2 linked regions of the Pseudorhodoplanes sinuspersici genome follow. The protein of the gene in region 1 interacts with the protein of each later gene in a pairwise test. Links are inferred from orthologs where the notes say so. Each region holds a gene or a part of one and is shown on either strand. Other genes may lie near its edges.

Region 1 (13,259 bases):
CCAAATCATAGTTTTTGATTTGCACCCGGCGCTTCCGTAACCATCGCTTTACTGTTTTTGTTATCGGGGCGCGCAGTGACAATTGTATTGTTATCGCCGAAGCGTCGCTTGCTGGCGAGTGCTGCAGGGATCAGTGTACTGGTTGCTGGTCTGACAGCGGCAACAGTTGCAACAGCGCAGGAGCAAGCGCCCCGTCAGCGTGATCGGCGGCGTGCGGCGTACGCAGATCGATCAGAGCAATTTCGATATCGTGACCGGCCAGCAGTTGAGCGGCTCGTCCGCGAGTGCGGTCACGCCGTCGATTGCCGGGCTGATCAAGATCACGCCGTGGCTGGCGCTCTACGGCAATTATATCGAGGCGCTGGAGCGCGGCGGCGTCGCGCCGCCGGGGACCGTTAATGTGGGGCAGACTTTTCCGGCGCTCGTGAGCAAGCAACACGAATTCGGAGCGAAGTTCGACTTTCAAATCCTCGGAGCGACCTTCGCTTATTACAACATCAATAAAGCCAACCAATATATCGATACGGCGACGAATATCTTCACGCAGGATGGCCGGCAGGAAAATCGGGGCTACGAGGTCACGATCTTCGGCGAGCCGATCAAGGGTATTCGTTTTGTCGCGGGAGCATCCTTCATCGATGCCGTGCAGCTCCAGACGGATTCGGGCGAGTTCGATGGCAAGAAGGTCACTTCGGTTCCGGACAGCGAATATCGGCTCGCCGCCGAAGTCGACCTCCCGTTCGTTCCCGGCTTCACCGTGACCGGGGCGATCTATCACACCGGACCGGCGCCGTATAACAATGCGAACACGTTCGATGTTCCGTCCTGGACCCGCTTTGATCTCGGCGCCCGCTATGTCTATTATGTGGACCAGGTGAAAATGACGGCGCGCTTCAACGTCGAGAGCCTGACCAATGAGGCCTACTGGATCGCCGGATACGGCAGCGGCGGCCTCGCTCAGTCCGGAGCCCGGCGCTACGTGGCCTCATTGACCGCCTCGTTCTGACGGCCCGCCGAGAGGCTCGGCGCTTGACGGGGCGGGAGACGACCCTTATACCACGCGCAACGTTCGTACTGGACTAGGCTATGTCGCGCAATTTTATTTCGTGGACGCTTCTCATCGTAGGAAGGCGCATCGCTGGGGGTGGTTGAAACCACCTATGCCGGGCGATGCGCTGTTCAGGGGGCCTCACGGGCCCTTTTTTCTTTTCCCGGATGACCACGAGAGACGACGAGTGATTGGAGCAGTGAGATGAGCAAGGAAATGACCGGCGCCGAAATGGTGATCGAGGCGCTCGCCGATCAGGGTGTGACCCACATTTTCGGCTATCCCGGCGGCGCGGTGCTGCCGATCTACGACGCCATCTTCCAGCAGGAGCGGGTCAAGCATGTGCTCGTGCGCCATGAGCAGGGCGCAGTCCATATGGCGGAAGGCTATGCCCGCTCGACCGGCAAGGTCGGCTGCGTGCTGGTGACGTCCGGTCCCGGCGCGACCAATGCGGTGACCGGCCTGACTGACGCGCTGATGGATTCGATCCCGATCGTCTGCATCACCGGCCAGGTTCCGACGCATCTGATCGGCAATGACGCTTTCCAGGAATGCGATACCGTCGGCATCACGCGGCCCTGCACCAAGCACAACTATCTGGTGAAGCGGATCGAGGACCTGCCGCGCGTGCTGCACGAGGCGTTCTATGTCGCCGCCAGCGGCCGGCCGGGTCCGGTGGTGATCGACATCCCGAAGGATATTCAATTCGCCAAGGGCACCTATTCAGGCCCGCAGAATATCAAGCACAAGACCTACACGCCGAAGATCAAGGGCGACCTCGACAAGATCAAGGCGGCGGTCGAACTGATGGCGAGCGCGAAGAAGCCGCTGTTCTATACCGGCGGCGGCGTCATCAATTCCGGCAAGGAAGCGAGTCATCTCTTGCGCGAACTGGTCAAGCTGACCGGTTTCCCGATCACCTCGACGCTGATGGGGCTTGGCGCTTATCCGGCGGCTGATCCGCAATGGCTCGGTATGCTCGGCATGCACGGCACCTACGAAGCCAACTGGGCGATGCACGATTGCGACGTGATGATCTGCGTCGGTGCGCGGTTCGACGACCGTATCACCGGGCGGCTCGATGCGTTCGCGCCGAACTCACGCAAGATCCATATCGATATCGATCCGTCCTCGATCAACAAGACGGTGAAGGTCGATATTCCGATCATCGGTGATTGCGCGCATGTGCTCGAAGACATGACGCGGCTGTGGCGTTCGTCTTCGTTCCAGCCGGACAAGAAGGCGATGGCCGAATGGTGGAAACAGATCGACAAATGGCGCGCGCGCAAGTCGCTCAGCTATCGTCCGTCGAAGGACATCATCAAGCCGCAATATGCGATCGAGCGGTTGTTCGAGCTGACCAAGGACAAGGACACCTACATCACCACCGAAGTCGGCCAGCATCAGATGTGGGCGGCGCAGTTCTATCGTTTCCAGGAGCCGAACCGTTGGATGACCTCGGGCGGCCTCGGCACGATGGGCTATGGCCTGCCGGCGGCGGTCGGCGTGCAGATGGCGCATCCGAAATCGCTGGTCATCGATATTGCCGGTGAAGCCTCGGTGCAGATGACCATGCAGGAAATCTCGACGGCGGTTCAGTACCGGCTGCCGATCAAGGTGTTCATCCTGAACAACCAGTATATGGGCATGGTGCGCCAGTGGCAGGAATTGCTGCATGGCAACCGCTATTCGGAAAGCTATTCGGAGGCGCTGCCGGACTTCGTGAAGCTCGCGGAAGCGATGCATGCGCATGGTATCCGCTGCCAGAAGCCGGGCGATCTCGACGATGCGATCAAGGAGATGATCGATATCGACAAACCGGTGATCTTCGATTGCGTGGTCGATCAGAAGGAAAATTGTTTCCCGATGATCCCGTCCGGCCGCGCGCATAATGAGATGATCCTCAGCGATGCCGCGGAGAGCCTCGAGGATGCGATCACCGAAGAAGGCAAGATGCTGGTTTGATCTGGTCATTCCGGGGCGCGAGCGAAGCTTGCGAACCCGGAATCCAGAGATCGATTCTGAGGCCTGGATTCCGGGTTCGCGCTTTCAGCGCGCCCCGGAATGACGACAGTACAATAAGGGAAAATTGCTCGTGAACGCCACCATACCCACCACGTCCCATTATCCCGCGGCGCCGGCAGCGGAGGTTTCCAGTTCGCATACCTTGTCGGTGCTGGTCGACAACGAGCCGGGCGTTCTTGCGCGGGTGATCGGGCTGTTCTCGGGCCGCGGCTACAATATCGATTCGCTAACGGTGTCGGAGACCGAGCATCAGAAGCACATCTCCCGCATCACCATCGTCACCAGCGGCACGCCGATGGTGATCGAGCAGATCAAGAACCAGCTCGAGCGTCTTGTGCCGGTTCACCGCGTGATCGATCTCACGGTGGCGGGTCCTTATCTTGAGCGCGAACTGGCAATGGTGAAAGTGCGCGGCAAGGGCGAGCACCGCGTCGAGGCGCTGCGTCTCGCCGATGCATTCCGCGCTCGCGTGATCGATGCGACCACTGAAAGCTTCGTGTTCGAGATCACCGGCAAGAGCGACAAGATCGACCAGTTCATCGAGCTGATGCTGCCGCTCGGCCTTGTCGAAGTGTCACGCACCGGCGTGGTCGCCATCAGTCGCGGCCCCGAGGCGATGTAGCGGATGGGCATGCCGTTCGACCTGTTTCTGGCGCTTCTTGCGTTTGCGGCGGCAACGGCATTCACACCGGGCCCGAACAACATCATGGTGACCGCGTCCGGGGTGAATTTCGGGTTCACTCGGACGCTGCCGCATATGTTCGGCATCACGCTGGGCTTCGTCGTCTTGCTGATGGGTTGTGCAGCAGGACTGGGCGCGATCTTCGCCGCCTATCCGCCATTGCAGATCGTGCTGAAGATCGTGGGTGCGGCCTATATGCTTTGGCTCGCATGGAAGATCGCGACCGCAAAGCCCGCGGCCGACAATGACCGGCATATTTCTCAGCCGATTTCCTTCTGGCAGGCAGCGCTGTTCCAGTGGGTCAACCCCAAAGCCGTCGTGATCGCCCTGAGCGCGATCGCGCTCTATGTGAGGCCGGAACGGTGGTTGTCCGATCTTGCTTTGCTGCTGGTGGTGTTCGCGGTCGCGACAATTCTCGCCGTGGTGACCTGGACCGGCTTCGGCGTGGCTTTGCGCCGGCTGCTCACCGACCCGAACTATGCACGCGTCTTCAATCTCGCGATGGCGGCGCTTCTGGTTGTCAGCATCGTGCCGATGGTGGTTTAACGTTGCATCGGAACCGCGCAAACGCTGACCATGCTTTCCCGCCGCGCCAAATATGCTCTTCGAGCAATGATCTATCTTGCCGGCCATAGAGGCGCGGCGCCGGTATCTGTTCGCGACATCGCGCAGGACCTGAAAATTCCGCGCCCTTTTCTTGAGCAGATTTTCTCCGAACTAAAGCGATCGAACCTTCTGGTATCCACACGCGGGAACCAGGGCGGTTTCCTGTTGAGCCGTACGCCCAAGGACATCAATTTGGCCGAAATCATCCGCCACATTGACGGGCCGCTGGCGCTCGCGCCCTGCGCGAGCCAGACGGCGTTCCGACAATGCCCGGACTGCGTCGATTTGCACATCTGCACCCTGCGGCCGGCGCTGATCGCAGCTCGTGATGCGACGGCGAAAATCCTAGAAAAAACAACGCTCGCGCAGGCCGCCGCAGAAAAATCGCCTCGAAAAGGCTCCGGATAAATAAAACTATTCTGATTGATTTAGTCAGAATTATGTGGCCCCATTCCCACGGGTTCGGGGGGCGATACCCAACGATCCTTGTGCCTTGGTGGCGAAATGGCCGGATTTTCAGTCCGGCGGTGCTGCGGGAATGCCCGCGCCATCGCATTGCCACGGCGCATCGCTGACTGAGAGGTCGGATAAATGCGACAGGCCGCAATGGTCCGTCGCTGCAACCCTTGACCTGTGCCGGAGTTGTTCCGGCCGATGGAGGATCATGATGCGGCTTCTTGTTGCAATGCTCGCCATTGCCGGCTGGGTGACATCGGCGGCCGCCCAGAACATTTCGCTGCTCAACGTGTCGTACGATCCGACCCGCGAGCTTTATGCCGATTTCAACAAAGCTTTTGCCGCGAAATACAAGGCTGAGACCGGCACGACGGTTGCCATCAAGGCCTCGCATGGAGGTTCCGGCCGTCAGGCTCGTTCGGTCATCGATGGGCTCAGTGCCGATGTGGTCACGCTGGCGCTGGCTTACGATATCGATGCAATCGCCGATAAGGGATTGCTCTCGAAAGACTGGCAGCAGAAGCTGCCGCAAAACTCATCGCCCTATACATCGACTATCGTGCTGCTGGTGCGCGCGGGCAATCCCAAAAAGATCAAGGACTGGGACGATCTCGTGCGTCCCGATGTGAAGGTGATCACGCCGAATCCGAAAACATCGGGTGGCGCCCGCTGGAATTATCTCGCGGCCTGGGGTTATGCGGCAAAGAAATACGGCTCCGAGGATAAGGCCAAGGAGTTCGTGAAGAACATCTTCAAGAATGTGCCAGTGCTCGACACCGGTGCCCGCGGTTCGACCATCACCTTCGTCGAACGTGGCGTCGGCGACGTGTTCATCTCGTGGGAAAATGAAGCGTTCCTCGCCATCAACGAACTCGGCAAGGACAAGTTTGAAATCGTCATTCCGTCGGTATCGATTCTTGCCGAGCCGCCCGTCGCCGTCATCGACAAGGTTGTCGACAAGAAGGGAACGCGGGCTGCGGCTGAGGCCTATCTGAACTATCTTTACAGCAAGGAAGGTCAGGACATCGCCGGAAAACACTACTACCGCCCGCGCGATCCTGAAGTCGCCAAAAAATACGAGAATATATTTCCGAAGCTGAGCCTTCTCACCATCAATGACGATTTCGGCGGCTGGCGCGCGGCGCAGAAGAAGCACTTCGACGACAAGGGCGTCTTCGACGAAATCTATAGCCAATGAGCGTTGCTGCCCATACAATTGGCGATCAACTGGACAGTCGGGAGACGACATCCTTGGATCGCCGTCGCAACCGGCGCCGCCGGAGCGTGATACCTGGTTTTGGCATCACGCTCGGACTGACGCTGACCTGGCTCGCCTTGATCGTGCTCATTCCGCTCGGTGGTCTGTTTCTCAAGACCGCTGAGTTATCGCCTTCGGAATTCTGGTCGATCGTGACCGGAACGCGCGCGCTCAATGCCTTGAAGATCAGTTTCGGACTATCGCTGGTTGCAGCGGCCGTGAACCTGTTTTTTGGCGCGTTGGTGGGATGGGCCCTGGTGCGTTATGAATTCCCCGGCAAGCGTCTGGTCGATGCGATCATCGATGTTCCTTTTGCATTGCCGACTGCGGTTGCCGGCATCGCGCTGACCACGCTGTTCGCGGAAAATGGCTGGCTCGGTGGATTGTTGGCGCCGTTCGGCATCAAGGTTGCGTTCACGCCGCTTGGCATTCTGATTGCGTTGATCTTTATCGGCTTGCCGTTCGTGGTGCGCACGCTGCAGCCGGTGCTGGAAGATCTCGATACGGAAATCGAGGAAGCCGCGGCGACGCTGGGCGCCAGCCGCTGGCAGACGATTACGAAGGTCATCGCGCCAATCGTCCTGCCGAGCTTGTGGACCGGTTTTGCACTCGCCTTCGCGCGCGCTGTCGGGGAATATGGCTCGGTGATCTTCATTGCCGGCAATCTGCCGAATATCTCCGAGATCGCGCCGCTGTTGATCGTGATCCGGCTTGAGGAGTTCAAATATGCCGACGCCACGGCCATTGCGGTGGTGATGCTGCTGGCCTCCTTCGTCATTCTGTTCGCCATCAACCGCCTGCAACGGTGGTCGGCGACGCGCACCGGCCACGCGTGAGATCATCATGGCTGGACCCGCAACAGGTTTCGCAGATCGCACGCGCTCGAATGGCGCCACACGGCCGCGTCCGGCGCGCTCCGAGTCATTTTTGGTGCGCTGGCTCATCATTGGCGTGTCGCTGACGTTTCTTTTTATTTTCCTGGTGTTGCCGCTGGTCACCGTGTTCGTACAGGCCTTCGCGCGCGGCATCGGCCCTTACTTCGATGCACTGACCGACCCCGACGCCGTGTCGGCGATCCAGTTGACGATTCTGGTCGCCTCCATTTCCGTCGTGCTGAATTTGATATTCGGTCTCGTTGCCGCTTGGGCGATCGCGAAGTTTGAATTTCCCGGCAAAAGCCTTTTGATCACGCTGATCGATCTGCCGTTCTCGGTGAGTCCGGTCATCTCCGGTCTGGTTTTCGTGCTGCTGTTCGGCGCGCAGGGCTTCTTCGGCGCGTGGTTGATCGAGCATGACGTCAAGATCATCTTCGCCTTGCCTGGTATTGTGCTGGCGACGCTGCTGGTGACATTCCCGTTCGTTGCGCGAGAACTGATCCCGCTGATGCAGGAGCAGGGCACGCAGGAGGAAGAGGCCGCGATCTCGCTCGGCGCCTCCGGCCTGCAGACCTTCTTCCGCGTGACGTTGCCGAATGTGAAATGGGCGCTGCTTTACGGCGTACTTCTCTGCAATGCGCGCGCGATGGGCGAGTTCGGCGCGGTGGCGGTGGTGTCCGGTCATATCCGCGGCGAGACCAACACCATGCCGCTGCATATCGAAATTCTCTACAACGAATACCAGTTCATGGCCTCGTTCGCGGTGGCGTCTCTCCTGGCGCTGCTGGCGCTGGTGACGCTGATCGCCAAGGTCGTGCTGGAACGGTTCGCGATATCGGAGCGATGAGATGAAAATCGACATTCGCAATGTCACCAAGCGCTTCGGCGACTTTACGGCGCTGAATGGCGTCGACCTCGAAGTGAAGTCGGGCGAACTGGTCGCGTTGCTTGGCCCATCCGGCTCCGGCAAGACGACGCTGCTGCGGATCATTGCCGGTCTCGAATGGCCAGACACCGGCCACGTTATGTTTGATGGTACCGATGCCTTGTCGCGCAGTGTGCGCGAGCGCCATGTCGGCTTCGTGTTCCAGCATTATGCGCTGTTCCGGCATATGAGCGTGTTCGAGAATATCGCATTCGGTCTGCGGGTGCGGCCGCGCCGTCAGCGTCTCAGCGAGGAGAAGATTCGCCAGAAGGTCGACGAATTGCTTGACCTTGTGCAGCTCAAATGGCTGGCGGACCGATATCCGTCGCAACTCTCCGGCGGGCAGCGCCAGCGTATCGCGCTGGCGCGCGCGCTGGCGATCGAGCCGCGCGTTCTGCTGCTCGACGAGCCATTCGGTGCGCTGGATGCAAAGGTGCGCAAGGAGCTGCGCCGCTGGCTGCGCAGCCTGCACGAGGACATCCACGTCACCTCGGTGTTCGTCACGCACGACCAGGAAGAAGCGCTGGAAGTCGCCGACCGCGTAGTGGTGATGGACAAGGGCCGGATCGAGCAAGTCGGTGCCCCCGAGGATGTACATGACCGCCCGGCGACAGCCTTCGTGCATGAATTCATCGGCGAGTCACTGATGCTGCCGATCACGGTGCAGGACCAGCGGGTGCATGTGGAAGGCCGGCCATTGTCGATCGATCCCCAAGGCGCTGCGAATGGGGCGGCCAGGCTGTTCGTGCGTCCGCACGAGATCGACGTGGTCGCCGCCGACGGAGCGACCCTTACGGGCGTGGTCAAGCGCGTGCACGGCCTTGGCGCGGCGCGGCGGGTCGAGGTGTTGCTGTCGGCGCCGGAAACGCTGGTCGAGATCGACACCCCGCGGAACCTGCCGGTCGAAGTCGGTGCCACCATCGGCCTCAAGCCGCAGCGCTACCGGATTTTTGCCGACCCGCACTAGCGCCCGACGCTTCCGCCGAGCGGGGACGGACCGAGATATGATCATTCGACCGGGGCCGATGCCGCCTCCGGGACTTGTCGCGGGCCCGCCATACCCCTAGAAACCTCGCCTGACCGGCGCCGGAACCCTTCTGGCGCACCGATAACACTGCGGCCGGGACAAGCCGCCACAAGGGGTTGATGATGCGTGTTTATTATGACCGGGATGCCGACCTGAACCTGATCAAGGGCAAGAAGGTCGCCATTGTCGGCTATGGCAGCCAGGGCCATGCCCATGCGCTCAACTTGCGCGATTCCGGCGTAAAGGATGTGGCCATCGCGCTCCGCAAGGGTTCGGCCTCGGCCAAGAAGGCCGAAGGCGAGAAGTTCAAGGTCATGGAGGTGGCCGAGGCCGCCAAGTGGGCCGACGTGGTCATGATGCTGACCCCGGACGAATTGCAGGGCGACATCTACCGCGATCACCTGCATGCCAACATGAAGGAAGGCGCGGCGCTGCTGTTCGCCCACGGCCTCAACGTGCATTTCAACCTGATCGAGCCGCGCGCCGATCTCGACGTGCTGATGGTCGCCCCGAAGGGCCCCGGCCACACCGTGCGCGGCGAATATCTCAAGGGCGGCGGCGTGCCCTGCCTGATCGCGATCGACAAGGACTCGTCCGGCAACGCCCATGACCTCGGCCTGTCCTACGCCTCGGCGATCGGCGGCGGCCGTGCGGGCATCATCGAAACCACCTTCAAGGAAGAGTGCGAGACCGATCTGTTCGGTGAGCAGGCCGTGCTCTGCGGCGGCACGGTGGAACTGATCCGCGCCGGTTATGAGACGCTGGTGGAAGCGGGCTATGCGCCGGAGATGGCGTATTTCGAATGCCTGCACGAACTGAAGCTGATCGTCGACCTGATCTACGAAGGCGGCATCGCCAACATGAACTACTCGATCTCCAACACCGCCGAATACGGCGAGTATGTCACCGGTCCGCGCATCATCACGCCGGAAACCAAGGCTGAAATGAAGCGCGTGCTGAACGACATCCAGTCCGGCAAGTTCACCCGCGACTGGATGCTGGAGAACAAGGTCAATCAGGCCTCGTTCAAGGCGACCCGCGCGCGGGCCAACGCCCACGATATCGAGAAAGTGGGCGAGAAGCTGCGCGAGATGATGCCGTGGATCAAGAAGGGCGCGCTGGTCGACAAGGCCAAGAACTGATCTGATCCGAAACGATCGAATTGCAAAGGGCTCGCTTCGGCGGGCCCTTTTTTGTTTGTGCAACGCGTGATGGGCGATATCGCCATCGGCCGAATATTCGCTTGCTTTCACGTCGGCAATTCAGTCGACTTGGACGTGTCGCCCGCGTGAAGGATATCGCTTCGCGCGAACACAAGACGTCAAACAATAAGCTGGGCCACGGCTTCCTCTCATCAAAGCCGGAAAGGCTCGGAACGGTCGGGGAGGCCACTTACATGTTCGACAAGAAGGCATGTTGTATTATTGCGCTCATGGTCTCGCTGCTGGTGCCGGTGACGGCATCCGCACAAGGCTCGCGCAACATTGAGCTTATCGTTCCGTTTCCTGCGGGCGGCGTCACCGATCTGGTTGCGCGGATACTGTCGGAGCGCTTGTCGAAAGACCTCGATCAAACGATCGTCGTGATCAACAGAGACGGCGCGGGCGGTACCATCGGTGCGACCGCGACGGCGGTGGCGGCACCGGATGGCGTCACACTGGGCTTTTCGGCGATGGGGGTCATCACCGGCCGGCCGCATCTGCGCAGCGATCTGCGCTACAATGTGAATTCATTCGACTATATCTGCCAGGTGGCGATTACGCCGACCGTGATTGTGGTATCGCCCGAGAGCCCCTATCGGTCGCTGAAGGATCTGTTCGATCAGGCTCGCCAAACACCTGACAAACTCACCTACGGCCATCCCGGGCACGGCAGCATCCCGCATCTGCAGATGCTCGATCTGTCTTCGCGAGCCGGCGTTACGCTGACGTCGGTGCCGTTCCGCGGCGACGCGCCGGCACGCACCGCATTGATCGGAAAGCATATCGACATTCAGATGTCGGGCGACGCCGGGGGTATCGGCAATATGCGCGCGCTGGCGATCATCGCGCGCGAACGCACGCCAAGTTTGCCGGATGTGCCGACCACGAACGAACTCGGCTTCGGCGAGGGCTTTGCGACACCGTTCGGCTTATATGCGCCGAAGGGCGTGCCGGCGGCTGCGCTGACCCGGTTGCGCAAGGCTTGCGCAGATACGGTGGCGTCCCAGAGCTTTCGCGCGGCGATGACGAAATCCGGACAGACGGTCGATTATTTCGATGGGCCGGAATTCGCCGCGCGGATGGAGCAGGTCTCACGGCTCGTCGGCGACCTGGTCGAGAAAATGCCGGCGCTGAAAAACTAGGGGCTTTCTGGTTTTGATGGATCACAGCCAAAAATGCTCCGGGTAGACAGAGGCCCGCATTCGCGTCACCATGGCGTCGCTGGTCAATATCGGGAGAGCATGATGGATTGTGAGCCAATGCTGTGCATCATTGGCGAAGGCTATGCCGCCCGCGCGTGCGGCGAATCGAAGTTCAATCTGAATTCCGCGCCACAAACGGTGGTTGGGTGCCGCTCGGCGGCGATCCGGGCGAGGATCTTGTCATCATTTTCCGCCGCCACCTGACCGGAACCGGCGCGCCGACACTGGTGTTGTTGCTCAACCTGCTCTCTGAGATTTCGATCGCGTGGTAAAGCCCGAACCAGCGGCCATGATCGCGTTCGACGCCGTTACCAAGCGTTACGGCGACAATGTGCGCCCGGCGCTCGACAATATCTCGCTCGACATTCAATCCGGCGAATTCATTGTCATGGTTGGACAATCCGGTTCGGGCAAGTCGACGCTGCTTGGCATGATCAACCGGCTGATCGACCCGAGCGAGGGCGTCGTTTGGTTCGAGGGCGAGGATGTGCAACACCTCGATCCGGTCCTGCTGCGCCGGCACATCGGCTACGTGTTTCAACATGTCGGATTGTTTCCGCACATGACTCTGGCGGAGAATATCGGCATCACGCCACGCCTCCTCGGCTGGGACGAGGCGCGCATCGCGGCCCGCACCGAAGAACTATTGACCTTGGTTCAACTGCCGCCGGAGCAATACCGGGATCGTATCCCGTCAGAATTGTCCGGCGGCCAGCGCCAGCGCATCGGTGTTGCGCGCGCCATCGCCGCCAAGCCACGCGTTGTCTTGATGGACGAACCGTTCGGTGCGCTGGATCTGCGAACCCGCGATGCCCTGAGCCGTGACTATCGCAAGCTGCACGAGGCACTTCAACTCACCACCGTCATGATCACCCATGATGTGATCGAGGCCGTGCTGCTTGCGGATCGCATCGCGGTTTTGCAGGACGGCCGCATTGCAGGTCTCGGCACGCCGCATGATCTCGTGACGAATCCGCCAAACGATGACGTGCGGGCCCTGATGGACATGCCGCGCCAGCAGGCCGAGCGATTGAATGCGCTGATGCGTGAAAGCGCCGCGTCATGAGCATCGATCCCGCCATCGCCGATGCGTGGTCACGGCTGCCCGATTATCTCAGCCAGCATGTGCTGGTGAGTCTGACCGCACTCGCCATCGGATTAGCGATCAGCCTGCCGCTGGCGCTGTTTTCCGTCCGCCGGCCCTATCTGCGCGACGTGGTGCTTGGCATTGCCAGCATCGTGCAGACGATTCCCGGCCTTGCGCTGCTTGCGCTGTTCTATCCGCTGCTGCTTGGTACAGCTTCGCTGACGGCGCGCTTTCTCGGCTTCGATTTTTCCGCACTCGGCTTTTTGCCGTCCGTCCTGGCACTGGCGCTCTATTCAATGCTGCCGGTGTTGCGCAATACCATCACCGGCATCGAGGGTGTTGATCCCGACTTGCGTTGGGCGGCACAGGGCGTCGGCATGACCGAGCGGCAATCTCTGTTCATGGTGGAATTGCCCCTCGCCATTCCGGTGATCATGGCCGGCATCCGCACCGCGGCCGTATGGGTGATCGGTACGGCAACGCTGTCGACGCCGATTGGCCAGACCAGTTTGGGCAATTACATCTTCAGCGGCCTGCAGACACAGAACTGGATCTCCGTGCTGTTCGGCTGTGTCGCGGCGGCATTGCTGGCGATGGCGGTCGATCAATTGCTGGCGCTGATGGAGCGGGGTGCCGCATCCCGCCGCCGCTCGCCCGTTATTGCCGGATTTATCGGGCTGTTCCTCATCGTCAGCCTCGCGCTCGCGCCCGCCTGGGGCGCGCGCAAAGCGGATTATGTGATCGGCGCCAAGACATTTTCCGAACAATATATTCTTGCGGCTTTGATGGCGCAGTCTCTCGAAGCGCAGGGCCTGACTGCGCGCCGCCGCGAAGGTCTCGGCTCCAACATCATCTTTGCCGCGCTC
Region 2 (14,967 bases), 1.6 Mb from region 1 along the record:
GACCGGCACCGAACCGCCGATCAGGCGATCCGGCTCCTTGCCGTTATTGGTGATCTTCATGTAGCCGCCGGCGACCTTCGCGCCGCCTGGCGTCGCCCGCGACCATGGCGCTTCAATCGTGATCGAACCGACCTTGTAGACATTTGCTGCTGCCGGCGCGGCTCCTGCACCGTGCCCTTTATGCTGTGCCAGAATGACAACCGCAGGCGCCGGGAATTTCAACGCATGCGCATCCTGACCCTGCGCAGGAATATCAGTCCAGCGTGCTTCGCCGGTCTCGCATTCCTGCGTCACCGGAAAATACAAGCGACCTTCCGGCAAGTCGCCCGCAAGGAAACTCGCGAACACGAATTCATCGTAAAAATCGTCCGGCAACTTGCCGCCGCTCCAGACGATTTCCTTCACGCCTTCGGTGAGTTGCACGCCATGGTAATAAGGATACGATTTGCCATAGGCACCCTTCACGGTTTCGATCTGCCAACCCGGCTTCATCATCGGCTTCACCGCGATCACGCCTTCCGGAATCTGCGCGCGCACTTTCAGCGTCGCCGAGCCATCGCAGCCATGCGGCACTTTCAGAACCGCCTTGTAGCCCGTCCCTGCTTTCGCCTCGCGCGTTTCCAGCGTCACATGCGCGAAGGCGACGCCGCCTGCGAGCATCATCCAAGCGAAGGTCGTGGCCGTCCCTGCAAGTCTGGTCATCATGATCATCCTGTTGGTCTCCTACATTACCATTTGAATTTCAGGCCGGCATAGACGGCGCGGCCGGTGCCGGGTTCGAACAGCGCACTGCTGAGGTTTGCCACGCGTGCCGTGCTTGCGCTCGCGATGTAGGCCTTATTTGAGAGGTTGCGGCCTTCGACATAGAACGAGAGCCGCTCACCTTTGTCGTACCCTGCCCGCAACCCCCAAAGCGCATAGGGGTCTGTCGTCAGCGTATTGGCCGCATCAACGTAATAACCTTGCGGCACCCATTCGATATTTGGGCCAAAGAAAATTCCGGACGGGTGTTTGTAGACAAGCTCCGCGCGCAGATAATGAGGCGGTGCGCCAGGCAGCGCGTTGTCGCCCCAAGTTGGATCGTTGTCGTAGAAAAAATCGTTCCACGTATAGGCGACGTGCGCCCACAGCGTGTCGGGATTGTCACCCATGACAAACATCGACTTGACGAGCGCGGCCCCAAATCCGACTTCCAGCCCCTGATGCACAGTGCGACCGGCATTGAGGACATCGCATGAGCCGGTTGCTGCCTGATTGCTGAAACATAGAAGCTCGTTTTGGATTTCCGCGCGATAAAGCGCGATATCCCACGTGACATAAGGCCGGCGTCCGCGTGTCCCGATCTCATAGGTGGTTGCCCGCTGAGCCTGGATTTGCGTGAACGGGATCGCCAAGGCGCTTGATCCCTCACCAAAACTCGGCACCTCGGCGCTGCGCGAAATATTGGCGAAGACCTGCGCGGTTGGATCGATATCCCACAGCAACCCGAATTTCGGGCTCCACAGATTGAAATCGGTTTTGCCCGACTGATCGCCATTCGACAAAAAGCGGTCGATTCGCTGGCGCGACGCGTTCAAAAATTGCGTGCCGGCAACGGCCGCAACATTCGGCAGGAAGTAAAACGAATTCTCGACATAGGCGGAGGTGTTCTTCGACTTGTCCAGAGACGATGAGAGCAGCGCGCCTTTCGTCGCCATGACACCGTTCTGATATTGCTTGTTGTCGATCTCGCCATTGAGAATATTGACGCCGGCAACGAGCCTGTTCCTGAACCCATGGATCAGGCGGTCGTCGACCATGCGGCCAAACCCGCCATAGTCCTCATAATCGTAATCCAGCCACTGGAAGATCGGATGCATCAGGTGGCGACTGGTGCTGAAGGCGCCAACCTCGAAGGTTGTGTTGTCGAGCTGGATCGTCGTCTTGTTGGCCACGCGGTTTGAATTGATGTTGCGCTGCCAGTCGTTGAGGACATTGTTCAGGGCTGCGGTCCGCGGCGCGTTCAATGCGCTGGCTTTCGTCACCGAGCCGGGAATACGCTGCTCGATATTGTTGCCATTGAAATAGAAACGCGTCTCGACGTTCGGCGAAATCCGGTAACCGAAATTGGCCGAACCGCGCAGCAGGTCGCCGTTGCTGTGATCGCGGTAGCCATCCTGCATCTGGTACGAGCCGGTGACGAAATAGTCGAACGGTCCGTAAGCCGCGCCCGAACTCGCCTGAATCCGGCGATAGCCGAAAGCGCCAATATCCTGGCTCGCGGCAAGCGGACTGGCATCGCGCCCGCTTGGCACCACGAAATTGATCGCACCACCCAGCGCATTGGCGCCGAAGCGCAATGCATTGGCGCCGCGAAAAACCTCGGTGTAGCGGTACGCTGTGGGGTCGATCTCCTGCAGATCGAAATAACCGTCTGCGGTGTTGATGGGGATTCCATCCATGTAGAGCTGGATGCCGCGGCCATGGAAGTTGCGCGACAGGCCCGAGCCGCGGATCGACAGCCGCGCGTCCTCGCCCCATTTCGGCTGCGCCCAGACACCCGGGACATAATCGAACATGTCCTTCACGGTGGCTGTGCGCTGATCGCGCAATTCTTCCGACGTGACGATGGCGACGGCGCCCGGCGTCTGCTGGATCTCCTTGCGCGCTTCCGCAACGGTCGGAATGGTCAGGCTTCCTTCAGACGGCGCAACCGGCCCGTTACTTGGGTTCGCCGGCGATGTGACGGTGATGGTTGGCAGTGCTGTTTGTGCGGCCGCAATGGATGGCAGGATTGCCGCCAAGATGGCTGTCTTGGCCGACAGCGCGCAGGACGCGCGCAAAAAACGAGACATTTCAAACTCCGATTGACGATGTGAGATCGCGGCCGCAAACGGCCGCGGCGGATCACACAGTCAGCGGAGGTGCGCGCGCTGGCCCGGCCCGGGCCGGCGCTGTGTTGCGAAGTGTCTCGTCGGGGGTGGGAGCGTAGGTGCTGGCAATCGCCGGGCGCCGCAGCGGAATGGCGACCGGATCCGGCGTCAGCGCCGCCCCGGCCAGCAGCGAGCCGCACAGAACGCAGTGGTATTTGGCCGAATGCTGCGGGGCGCCGCCATCGTCCGACGGGGTGGTGCTGCCGCTGCCAAAGCAGATGACCGATAACTGGCCGAAATCAGCGCCGCTGGCGTTGGCCGGCAGCGGTGAGAAGGCCGCCAGCAGGGTCTGCAACGCAATGGCATAGGCCGCGATCAAACCGACCGCCGCCCGCACCCGCCCGCGTGTGAACAGACCCTTCATGGCCGCTTCGTTACCAAATCCTTGTCGCGGGCGCCACTGGGGTTCCCACAGGTCCAAGGACCATCGCAGCGGGCGTGACGCCGATAACTGCGCCCTCTCCCCTTGCGGGAGAGGGCATGAAAGTCTTCACGACGAATTCTGATGGGTGAGGGGTTACGGTCTATCGTAAGAGCGTAACCCCTCACCAATCGAACTCGCCGACTTGTCGGAGCAGCCCTCTCCCGCAAGGGGAGAGGGCGCAAATACCCGCACCGCGCTTGCGGCAACAGGCAGTCAAAGCGTGAAGTGCGCGCAAAGCTGCCCTATATAGGCCCCATGAAATTCCTCGACGAAGCCAAGATCTACATCCAGTCCGGCGCCGGCGGTAACGGCTGCGTGTCGTTCCGGCGCGAAAAGTTCATCGAGTTCGGTGGCCCGAATGGCGGCGATGGCGGCCGTGGCGGCGACGTGATCGCGCGCGCCGTGGATGGGCTGAACACCCTGATTGATTACCGCTACTTGCAGCACCACAAGGCGGAGCGCGGCGGCAATGGCATGGGCAAGGACCGCCACGGCGCCAACGGCAAGGATCTGATCCTGAAAGTGCCGGTCGGCACGCAGATCTATGAAGAGGATGGCGAGACGCTGATCGCCGATCTCGACAAGGTCGGCGACGAGGTCGTGCTGGCCCGCGGCGGCAATGGCGGCTTCGGCAATGCCTATTTCAAATCCTCGACCAACCGCGCCCCGCGCCATGCCAATCCCGGCCAGCCCGCGGTCGAAATGACGATCCGGCTGCGGCTGAAGCTGATCGCCGATGCCGGCCTGGTCGGCCTGCCGAATGCCGGCAAATCGACCTTCCTTGCGACCGTCAGCGCGGCGAAGCCCAAGATCGCCGATTATCCGTTCACGACGTTGCATCCGCAGCTTGGCGTGTTCGCCGTCGACAACCGCGAATTCGTGATGGCCGATCTGCCGGGGCTGATCGAAGGCGCGCATGAAGGCGTCGGCCTTGGTGACCGCTTCCTCGGCCATATCGAGCGCTGCCGCGTGGTGCTGCATCTCGTCGACGGCACCAGCGAGGATGTCGCTGAGGCGTATCGCGTCGTGCGCCACGAACTCGAAGCCTATGGCGAGGGCCTCGCCGAGAAGCCGGAAATCGTTGCGCTGTCGAAATGCGATGCCATGACCGAGGACGAGATCAAGGCGCAGATCAAGGCGCTGAAGAAGGCGGCGAAGAAAACACCGCTCGTGCTGTCATCACAGTCCGGCCAGGGCGTGAAGGAGGTTCTGCGCGCGCTGCTCGATGTGATCGACAAGGCCAGGCAGATGGAAGAGCCCAAGCCGAAGGACAAGATCGAGGCGTGGCAGCCATAAAGTTATTTGTCGTCCCCGCGAAAGCGGGGACGACCGAATTCTGAATCGCTATAACTTCAACATATCCCTCAGCTTCGCCGCATCGGCCGGCGCTGCGCTCTTCTGATCGTTGTCGAAATAGACATACACATCGCGGCGCTGGCGTTTCCATTTGCGGATATCGTCCGCCCACGCTTTCAGCGTCTTGTCGGAATAATGACCCTTGTAGCGGCCGCCCGGCCCGTGTCCGCGCACATAGACATGACGGGCTGTCACCACCCATGGCGCGGGCGCATCGGCATGATCCGAAAGACAGAGCGAAACATCATGCTCGCGAAGAAGACCGAAGATACGTTCATCGTACCAGCTCTCATGACGAAACTCGAAAACGTAAGCGTGCTTGCGCTTCAGGAGCTTCAGGAATGAGGCAAGCCGCTCGTAATTGACGTGAAATCCCGGCGGCAGCTGAAACAGTACAGGGCCAGCCTTGTCGCCGAGCCGCTTGAGGCGTGTTTCCATCAGCGTGAGCGAGTTGCGGGACTTGTCGGTCAGCCGCTTCCAGTGGGTGATGAATTTCGACGCCTTCCAGGCGAAGATGAAATCGGGCGGGGTCTGATCGCGCCAGCCTTTCACAGCCTCGACCGTCGGCGTGCGATAGAACACGCCATTGAGCTCGGTGGTATCGAACTGCGTCGCGTAATAGGCCAACTGATGCTTGACCATCAGTTCCTTGGGAAAGAACGGCCCGCGCCAGGACTGATAGTGCCAGCCCGAGGTGCCGATATGGATACGGGCCATCTGCCTCTCTTCAATATGCTTTCAGTTCATGACGGGCGGGAAATTCGCTGCTAGATAACGCCCCGCCGGCCCCAAGAGTTCGGCTTCCTGAAGATCGCTTGTGATGTCCACCCGTACACCCGCCCTCACCGATTTCCGGCGCATCGTCGTCAAGGTCGGCTCGTCGCTTCTGGTCGATGCCGCCGCCGGCAAGCTGCGCGAGCCATGGCTGCGCGCCTTGTGCGAAGACATCGCCTCGCTGCACGAGGGTGGCCGCGACATCCTCGTAGTATCTTCTGGCTCGATCGCGCTCGGACGCTCGGTGCTGAAGCTGCCGAAGGGCCCGCTGGAACTTGAGGACTCACAGGCCGCTGCCGCGGTGGGACAAATCGCGCTCGCCCGCATCTGGGCTGAGATGCTGTCCGGCCACGGCATCACCGCAGGGCAGATCCTCGTCACCCTCGGCGACACCGAGGAGCGGCGCCGCTATCTCAATGCGCGTTCGACCATCGACCGCCTGCTCAAGTGGAAGAGCGTACCGGTGATCAACGAGAACGACACCGTCGCCACCACCGAAATCCGCTACGGCGACAATGACCGCCTCGCCGCGCGGGTCGCAACCATGGTGAGCGCCGACCTGTTGGTGCTGCTGTCGGACATCGACGGCCTTTACGACGCGCCGCCAAGCGTGAAGGCCGATGCGAAATTGATCCCGGTCGTCGAGCGCATTACGCACGAGATTGAATCCATGGCCGGCGCATCGGGCTCGGAATTGTCGCGCGGCGGCATGGTCACCAAGATCGAAGCCGGCAAGATCGTCACCAATGCCGGAACGCACATGGTGATCGCCTCGGGCAAGACGATGCATCCGTTGCGCGCCATCATCGATGGCGGGCCTTGCACCTGGTTTCTCACGCCGGCCAATCCGGTTACCGCCCGCAAGAAGTGGATTGCAGGTGCGCTCGAATCCAAAGGCATATTGCATATCGATGCTGGCGCCGTGGCGGCGCTGCGGCGTGGTGCGAGCTTGCTGCCAGCGGGCGTGAAGCGTTGCGACGGCGCGTTCCAGCGCGGCGACGCCGTGATCATCCGCGATCTCGACGGCGCGGAGATCGCGCGCGGGCTTGTCGCTTATGATGCCGAAGATGCCGGCAAGATCATCGGCCAGTCGTCAGCCGATATCGTCAGCATTCTCGGCATATCGGGCCGCACCGCGATCGTGCATCGCGACGATCTGGTGCTGTCGGGACGCTAGCGCATGATCCGGAAAAGTGGGCACCGATTTTCCGACAAGTTTATGCACAAACAAATGACTCAACGCACCGGAAAATCGAAATAGTCGCCGGGGAACGGCTCGTTCCGCAGCGTGAAGTGCCACCATTCCTTTGCATAGGGAATGAACCCATGCGCACGCATCGCGTCGGACAGTAATTTGCGATTGGCGCGCTGCTGCGCACTGACATCGCCGCGCGATCCCGCGCGCGGCGACAGGAAATCGAAATGCGTGCCCATGTCGAGTTCTTCGTTGCCCGGCAACGACACCAAGGTGAGATCGACGGTCGAACCGCGCGAATGTCCCGAACGCTGCGAGAGATAGCCTTCGCGAAACAGATGGCGCTTGTCGATGTCGGGATAGAATTCGGCCTTGGTCCCGTTCTCAGGCCCGCGCGCCCAGCGGGCGAAATGCGCCACCGCCCGCACCGGCCGATAGCAATCGAACACCTTCAGCCCCAGCTTCCGCGGGGCAAGGTCCCGTTGCACCGCCCCCAATGCCGCAGCCGCCTGCCGGGTCAGGATGCAGACCGGCGCCTCATAGCCATCAACCCGCGTGCCGACAAAATTGTGCGGACTGAAATAGCGCAGATCGACCACAAGGCCCGGCACCACAGAGGCGACATCGACAAAAGCTGATGGCCGGGTCTGCGCGTCCACGCTTTGTCCCATGCACGAGAGAATGGCGGCAACGGCGAGTCCTCTCGGCAATGAACGAATCGCGCGCTGCATGCGGAAAGGATGGCGTAACGCCACCAAATCATCAACGTTTCCAATACCATCCATGAAGAACACGCATGCCAAACTGGTCTGGCAGGCCCCCTGCCGCCTCGCCCGTGCGGCGCTTACATGGTACACGATGTCGCCCGTGTTCACTGTAGTTGACGCCTGAACTCATGACTGCGCCTCTAAAATCCGTCGATTCCGCCGCCTCTGTGACCGACCTCATGCGGGACATCGGTCAGAAAGCCCGTAAAGCTGCGCGCGTTCTGGCCTTGGCGCCGGCACAGCAGAAGGAACAGGCGCTGCTGGCGATGGCGCAGGCAATCCGCGCAACGACAAAGGACATCATCGCCGCCAACGAAGCCGATGTCGCCGATGCCAAGGCCGCGGGCATCACCGGCTCGTTCCTCGATCGTCTGATCCTCAACGAGAAGCGCATCGAAGGCATGGCCGAGGGACTCGAAGTTGTCGCCAAGCTGAAAGATCCGGTCGGCGACGTGATATCGAAATGGAAGCGGCCGAACGGCATGACCATCGAGCGCGTGCGCACGCCCATCGGTGTCATCGGTGTGATCTACGAAAGCCGCCCCAATGTCACCGCCGATGCCGGCGCGCTGTGCCTGAAGGCCGGCAATGCCGCGATCCTGCGCGGCGGCTCGGATTCGCACAGATCCTCGCGCGCCATTCATGCCGCGATGCTGGACGGCTTGCGAAGCGCCGGTCTGCCGGAAGATGCGATCCAGCTCGTGCCGGTGCGTGATCGCGCTGCCGTCGGCGAAATGCTGAAAGGCCTCAACGGCAACATCGATGTGATCGTGCCGCGCGGCGGTAAAAGCCTTGTCGCGCGCGTGCAGGACGAAGCGCGCGTTCCGGTCTTCGCGCATCTTGAGGGTATCAACCACGTCTATGTCGACAAGAAAGCCAAGCTCGATATGGCCAGGGAGATCATCCTCAATGCAAAACTGCGGCGCACCGGGGTCTGCGGCGCAGCCGAAACATTGCTGATCGATCAGAATGCACCGAAGAAGGTTGCCAAGGCCCTTGTGACAGCGTTGCTCGATGCTGGCAGCGAAGTGCGCGGCGATGCGGCGATTCAGAAAATCGATGCACGCGTGAAGCCGGCCAGCGACGATGATTTCGGCAAGGAATTTCTCGACGCCATCATCGCTGCCAAATTTGTCGATGGGATCGACGATGCCATGGCGCATATCGAACACTATGGCTCGCAGCATACCGACGCGATCGTGACGCAGGATAAGGCCGCAGCGGCGAAATTCCTCAACGAAGTGGATTCCGCCATCGTGCTGCATAACGCCTCGACGCAATTTGCCGACGGCGGCGAGTTCGGGTTCGGCGCTGAAATCGGCATCGCCACGGGCCGCATGCATGCACGCGGCCCGGTCGGCGTCGAGCAACTCACATCGTTCAAATATCGTGTGCGCGGCACGGGACAGACAAGGCCGTGACATCGTGGCCGTTATGAAGCCCGGCGATGGCCCGACACGCACCCTCGTCAAGAGCGTGACAAAGGCGCGCGTGACGCTTCCTCCGCACGCCCCCGGCCTGCGCATCGGCTTGTTCGGCGGATCGTTCAATCCGCCGCATGAAGCGCATCGCGCGGTCAGCCTCCTGGCGATGAAGAAGCTGCAGCTCGATCGGCTGTGGTGGCTGGTGACACCGGGCAATCCGCTGAAAGACAAAAACGCATTGCCGCCGATCGGCGAGCGCATCGCAATGGCGCAAGCGATGGCCGATCACCCGCGCATCGATGTCACCGGTTTCGAAGCCGTCATCGGCGCGAAATATTCATACGATACGATCGCCTGGCTGCTGAAAGAATCGCCGGGCACTCATTTCGTCTGGATCATGGGTGCGGACAATTTGAAGGACTTCCACCGCTGGAAGCACTGGCGCGATATCTTCATGATGCTGCCGATCGCGGTCGTGGACCGCGGGGGCCTCAGCCTCAAGGCCGCCTCGGGGCCTGCCGCCATCAGCTTCGCCAAAGCCAGAATCCCCGAAAATCAGGCATCACGGCTGCCGGTTTTACCGGCACCGGCCTGGGTTTATCTGCACGGGGTCAAGTCCGACCTGTCCTCGACCCGGATTCGGGCCGAAAAGGAAGGGAGCGGCCATTGAAAGTGCTGACCCATCGTGCCTACATTCGTGAGTGTTGAGTCTCGTCTTGAACGCAACCGTAAGAAGGAAAGGGCCTCTGACAACACAAGCGACCGCGCGGTCTCGTGCAAAAACGCCTGAAACGTCTAGTGCACCTGTCGTACCGCAGACCGTTTCCGAGGTGCGTGACGCCTCCGAAACGTTGAAAATCGTCCTCGACCGTCTCGAAGAGATGAAGGCAGAGGACCCCGTCACCATCGACCTCACCGGCAAAACCTCGATTGCAGACCTGATGGTGGTGGCCTCGGGCCGCTCAAACCGCCATGTCGGCGCTGTCGCGGACGATGTCGTGGAGCATTTGAAGAAATCCGGACTGAAAGACATCCGCGTTCAGGGCCAGCCGCATTGCGACTGGGTGCTGATCGATGCCGGCGACGTGATCATTCACGTGTTCCGGCCGGAAGTCCGCGATTTCTACGCGATCGAAAAGATGTGGGCGGGCGGCCAAAACCCGGCTCAACGCAAGTCGAACTGATCGCGAAGGAACTCCGATGCGCGTGCTGGTGCTCGCGGTCGGGCGTATGAAGAAGGGCGCGGAAGCGGACCTTGCCGCGCGCTATCTGAAACGTGTGCTCCAGGCCGGCCGCAATATCGGGATTCGCGATATCGAAATCGTCGAAATCCGCGAAAGCCGGGCGCAGGATGCCGAGCGCCGCAAGCTCGAAGAAGCCATCGCGATCGCCAATGTCGTGCCTGACAAATCGGCCATCGTGCTCCTCGATGAACGGGGCGAATCGATCAGCAGCGCCGCCTTCGCCGAGCATCTGGGGCAATGGCGCGATGGCGGACAGCCGGCGGTCGCTTTCGTCATCGGCGGGGCCGACGGATTGGCCGAAAGTCTGCATTCCAAGGCCAAAACCGTCCTGAGCTTTGGCGCGGCGACCTGGCCGCATCAGATGGTGCGGATTATGCTTTTGGAGCAGCTCTACCGGGCTGTCACAATCCTGTCCGGACACCCATATCACCGTGAATAAAAGCGCCTGACTGCGGCAAAAAGGCACAAGAAGGCCGCTATTCCGGGGCATGAACGGAGCCGAATGATCGGGTCTTGCACAAAAGCGCGAGTTTTGCGCCGGGTCACTGCCGGGGCTGCCATTTTGGCCGCCTCAATGGGCGGAGGCGGAACCGTTCTCGCGCAAAACGGCGGCCCCCCAAAAGCTGCCGTCGAGACCCAAGCGGATAATGACATTCTGAAGGCGCGGGAACGGGAACTCGAGGCCGCCCGCAATGAGCAGAAACGGGCCGCCGAGACCGAAGCCCGCCTGCGCGCGGAAATCGAAAGCTTTGGCAACGACCGCCGGAAATTGAACGCGGACCTGATCGCTACCGCAGCCCGCATGCGCGAGGTCGAAGACCGGCTGTCGGCCACCGAAGGCCGCGTGGCTCCGCTGGAAGAGCAGGAAGGCAAATTGCGCCAGTCGCTGAACGATCGCAGAGACGTCATCGCCGAGGTATTGGCGGCGCTTCAGCGCATGGGTCGCCGTCCGCCGCCAGCCTTGCTGGTCAGCCCGGACGACGCCGCCAAGACTGTTCGGAGCGCAATCGTCCTTGGTGCGGTGGTGCCTGAAATGCGAGCAGAGGCTAACCGGCTGGCGGCGGATCTGACACAGCTTCAGAAATTGCGGTCGGATATTGCCAGCGAACGGACGAAACTGACGACCGATCTGAAATCGTTGTCTGACGATCAGGCACGCATGACGCTGCTGATCGAAGAACGTGGCAAGCAGCAAGCCAATTCGGAACAGGCGTTGGAGAAACAGCGCGCTCAGGCCGGTGTGTTGGCCAAGCAAGTCGATAATTTGCAAGATCTGGTCACAAGACTGGAACAAGGGCTGGAGAGTGCCGCACGCGCAGCGAAAAGTGCCGCCCTGTCCGAAGATCAAAAGGGCGCGAGCAAACCGGCTCTGACTGCGCTCAGCGATCCCGGCCGCCTGTCTCCCGCCATCGCTTTTGCATCGACGCGCGGCTCACTGCGGATGCCGGTGAATGGCGTGAAAATTCGCGATTTTGGTGCTGCTGACGGGATCGGCGGAACCGAACGCGGGATATCGATTGCGACCCGCCCCGGGGCACAGGTCACGGCACCATGCGACGGCTGGGTGGTCTATGCCGGCCCGTTTCGTTCTTACGGGCAACTCTTGATCCTGAATGCAGGCGGCGGATATCATATCGTGATCGCTGGTATGGAACGAATTTCCGTCGACATCGGTCAATTCGTGCTAACCGGCGAACCAGTCGCAGCAATGGGGAGCGGCACAGCGCGAGTAGCGGCGGCATCTCCCATAGGGACCAGCCAACCGGTGCTTTACGTTGAATTTCGCAAAGACGGGACACCCGTCGATTCCGGCCCGTGGTGGGCCAAGAAAGAAAGTGAGAAGGTCCGCGGATGATGCGCAAGACAATCCTCGTCCTCATTGGAGCGGCGGCAGGCGCGGCCCTGACGCTGGTCGCGGTGCAACCCCGCATCATGTTTGCCGGCATGAGCGCGAAAGCAGCCGCGTCGTCGGACACGTACCGCAATCTTAACCTGTTCGGCGATGTGTTCGAACGCGTCCGCTCCGACTATGTCGAGAAGCCGGACGATGCGAAGCTGGTCGAAACAGCGATCAATGGCATGCTGGCCGGACTCGATCCGCATTCGAGCTACATGGACGGCAAAAGCTTCCGCGACATGCAGATCCAGACACGCGGTGAATTCGGCGGTCTCGGCATCGAAGTGACGATGGAAGACGGCCTCGTGAAGGTCGTGTCGCCAATCGACGAAACGCCCGCCGCCAAGGCCGGCATTCTCGCCAACGACATCATCACCCATCTCGACGATGACGCCGTGCAGGGCCTGACCCTGAACCAGGCGGTCGAGAAGATGCGTGGACCGGTCAACACCAAGATCAAGCTGCGCGTGATGCGCAAGGGTCAGGACAAGCCGATCGAGATCTCGATCACCCGCGACATCATTCGGGTGCGCGCGGTGCGTTCGAACGTGCAGGGCGACGATGTCGCCTACATCAAGCTGACCCAGTTCAACGAACAGACCACCGACGGCCTGAAGAAGGCCATCGCTGATCTGACAGCGCAGATTCCGGCCGACAAGCTGAAGGGCTACATCATCGACATGCGCAACAACCCGGGTGGCCTGCTCGATCAGGCGATCTCGGTGTCGGACGCATTCCTTGAGCGTGGCGAGATCGTCTCGACCCGTGGGCGCAATGTTGAAGAGACTCAGCGCTTCAACGCCCGCGCCGGCGACCTGACCAAGGGCAAGCCGATCATCGTGCTGGTCAATGGCGGCTCGGCTTCGGCTTCGGAAATCGTGGCCGGCGCGCTGCAGGACCACAAGCGGGCGACCGTGCTCGGCACCCGCTCGTTCGGTAAAGGTTCGGTGCAGACCATCATCCCGCTCGGGGCCGGCAACGGCGCGCTGCGGTTGACCACGGCGCGCTATTTCACGCCATCCGGCAAGTCGATCCAGGCGAAGGGTATCTCGCCGGACATCGAAGTGCTGCAGGACGTGCCGGACGATCTGAAGGCGCGGTCGGACACGAAGGGCGAATCCTCGCTGCGCGGCCACCTCAAGGCTGACGGTGACGAGCAGACCGGTTCGCAGTCCTATATCCCGCCGGATCCGAAGGACGACAAGGCGCTGAAAATGGCGGCTGACCTTCTCCGTGGCACGGTGACCAACTCGGCCTTCCCGCCGAGCGGCAAGCGGGCGGAAGCTCCGAAGCAGTAATTGCTTCGAAAGCCTACGACATACGGACGGGGCGGTCTTCGGGCCGCCCCGTTTCTTTTTGCCGGACCGGCAGGCTGTGTTTCCGCCAGCAGAATCGGGATCCGAAGCCGGCTATGGCCGGCGAAGGCCGGTAGCCACCTCGCGCGAAAACACTCTAGACTCGCAGGTATGATTCGCAGGGCACGATGCCGGACTTTGCGGAGTCATAATCCATCGTAATCGGGCAATCGTGCCGTGGATGAACTGAACACCCCCCTCGGCCAAGGGCCGTCCAAGCCGCGCCGGTTCGCAGTGCCGACCATCGCAACCCGTGCCGTTGCGGGGACATTGGCCGCGATTATCGCGGTATTCGTGCTGTGGGCGATCATCGCGCAGGACCCGATGGGCGGCGAACCGCACGCCAAGGTCTCGATCACCGCACCGGAATCGCTTGAGGCGAACGCGCCCAAGCCGCCAGCTCCGAAGCCGGACGCACCGATGCATGAGCAAGCGGCGACGCAGCCGGACAAGCCGGCTGGTACGACCATCACCATCATCGACGGGTCGAGCGGCAAGCGGCAGGAAGTCACGATCCCGAATACGACCGACAGCAAACGGACCCCGGCCGAAACACGGCTGCTCGAGACATCGCGTCACGGGCAGATTCCACGGATCGCACCGGACGGCACCCGCCCCGCCGATGCCTATGCTCACAAAGCGGCGATATCGGAAAAGGGCGCGCCGGACGGTCCGCAGGTCGCTATCATCGTCGGCGGCCTTGGCGTCAGCGCCTCCAGCACCGCCGATGCGCTGTCGAAATTGCCTGGCGCAGTGACCTTCGCCTTCACGCCCTATAGCAGCGAGCTCGACACGCTGGCCGGTCGCGCACGTGACAAGGGGCATGAGGTCTTGCTCCAGATTCCGATGGAGCCGTTCGATTATCCCGACAACGATCCAGGTCCGCAGACCTTGTTGTCGTCTCTGTCCCCCGAGCAAAATGTCGACCGCCTGCATTGGCTGTTCAGCCGCATGCAGGGCTATGTCGGCATCACCAATTACATGGGCGCGCGCTTCACCGCCTCGGACAACGCGCTCGCACCGGTGCTGCGCGAAGTGTCACGCCGCGGTCTGATCTATGTCGACGATGCATCCTCGCCGCGCAGCGTCGCCGGGCAGATTGCCGGCGCCAACAAATTGCCGTTCGTGAAGTCGGACGTCGCCATCGACGCGGTGCCGAGTGCGGCCGAGATCGATAACGCGCTGCGGCGGCTGGAATCGGCTGCGCGCGAGCGCGGCATCGCCGTCGGCTATTCCTCCGCCTTGCCGGCCAGCATCGACCGTATCGCCAAATGGGCGAAAGCCGCGCAATCCCGCGGCATCACGCTGGTTCCGGTCAGCACCGTTGCGGTGAAGGCGCGGTCGAGCTGATCACTTCAGCGGTCGTCTGCGCCGCCAGGCGAGGACGACTTGGTCCTGGCGTTCTTGCAAATGACACAGACGCCCGGCAAAATTTCTGCATGAGGAAAGAAGATTTCGAGAAGCTGCCGTATCGTCCCTGCGTCGGCATGATGGTGCTCAACCGCAGCGGCCAGGTCTTCATCGGCCGGCGGCTCGACGGACCCGAACATGTCGATGCCATCCATGCGTGGCAGATGCCGCAGGGCGGCGTCGACGAGGGCGAGGATCTTTATGAAGCG

Evidence for each region.
Region 2: the proteins of CAK95_RS14710 (region 1) and CAK95_RS07320 interact in binary tests that used the Escherichia coli proteins (3 or more experiments, as listed by UniProt). The link is inferred for Pseudorhodoplanes sinuspersici from one-to-one orthologs.

Annotation. Positions count from the first base shown.
Region 1 is NZ_CP021112.1:3,033,191-3,046,449, forward strand. The notes cover bases 7,041-9,820. They hold CAK95_RS14710 (sulfate/molybdate ABC transporter ATP-binding protein), read left to right. Parts: upstream 7,041-7,798; coding sequence 7,799-8,842; downstream 8,843-9,820. Other genes in these bases: cysW (sulfate ABC transporter permease subunit CysW), read left to right, coding at 7,041-7,797; ilvC (ketol-acid reductoisomerase), read left to right, coding at 9,025-9,820. Also shown: CAK95_RS14670 (TonB-dependent receptor), read left to right, coding at 167-1,006; CAK95_RS14675 (acetolactate synthase 3 large subunit), read left to right, coding at 1,253-3,013; ilvN (acetolactate synthase small subunit), read left to right, coding at 3,144-3,695; CAK95_RS14685 (LysE family translocator), read left to right, coding at 3,699-4,301; CAK95_RS14690 (RrF2 family transcriptional regulator), read left to right, coding at 4,332-4,769; CAK95_RS14695 (sulfate ABC transporter substrate-binding protein), read left to right, coding at 5,026-6,015; sulfate ABC transporter permease subunit CysT, read left to right, coding at 6,069-6,911; more of cysW, read left to right, coding at 6,919-7,040; more of ilvC, read left to right, coding at 9,821-10,044; CAK95_RS14720 (tripartite tricarboxylate transporter substrate binding protein), read left to right, coding at 10,299-11,246; CAK95_RS30205 (hypothetical protein), read left to right, coding at 11,453-11,578; CAK95_RS14725 (ATP-binding cassette domain-containing protein), read left to right, coding at 11,596-12,372; CAK95_RS14730 (ABC transporter permease/substrate-binding protein), read left to right, coding at 12,369-13,259. UniProt on the Escherichia coli protein: Part of the ABC transporter complex CysAWTP involved in sulfate/thiosulfate import. Responsible for energy coupling to the transport system.
Region 2 is NZ_CP021112.1:1,475,741-1,490,707, forward strand. Bases 6,752-9,702 are described here. They hold CAK95_RS07320 (glutamate-5-semialdehyde dehydrogenase), read left to right. Parts: upstream 6,752-7,556; coding sequence 7,557-8,849; downstream 8,850-9,702. Other genes in these bases: CAK95_RS07315 (M15 family metallopeptidase), read right to left, coding at 6,752-7,320; CAK95_RS07325 (nicotinate-nucleotide adenylyltransferase), read left to right, coding at 8,863-9,522; rsfS (ribosome silencing factor), read left to right, coding at 9,599-9,702. In the rest of the region: CAK95_RS07285 (DUF1775 domain-containing protein), read right to left, coding at 1-705; CAK95_RS07290 (TonB-dependent receptor family protein), read right to left, coding at 729-2,834; CAK95_RS07295 (DUF2946 family protein), read right to left, coding at 2,887-3,276; GTPase ObgE, read left to right, coding at 3,592-4,632; CAK95_RS07305 (DUF72 domain-containing protein), read right to left, coding at 4,681-5,409; proB (glutamate 5-kinase), read left to right, coding at 5,513-6,643; more of CAK95_RS07315, read right to left, coding at 6,703-6,751; more of rsfS, read left to right, coding at 9,703-10,036; 23S rRNA (pseudouridine(1915)-N(3))-methyltransferase RlmH, read left to right, coding at 10,053-10,535; CAK95_RS07340 (murein hydrolase activator EnvC family protein), read left to right, coding at 10,671-11,951; CAK95_RS07345 (S41 family peptidase), read left to right, coding at 11,948-13,291; CAK95_RS07350 (divergent polysaccharide deacetylase family protein), read left to right, coding at 13,526-14,698; CAK95_RS07355 (RNA pyrophosphohydrolase), read left to right, coding at 14,788-14,967. UniProt on the Escherichia coli protein: Catalyzes the NADPH-dependent reduction of L-glutamate 5-phosphate into L-glutamate 5-semialdehyde and phosphate. The product spontaneously undergoes cyclization to form 1-pyrroline-5-carboxylate.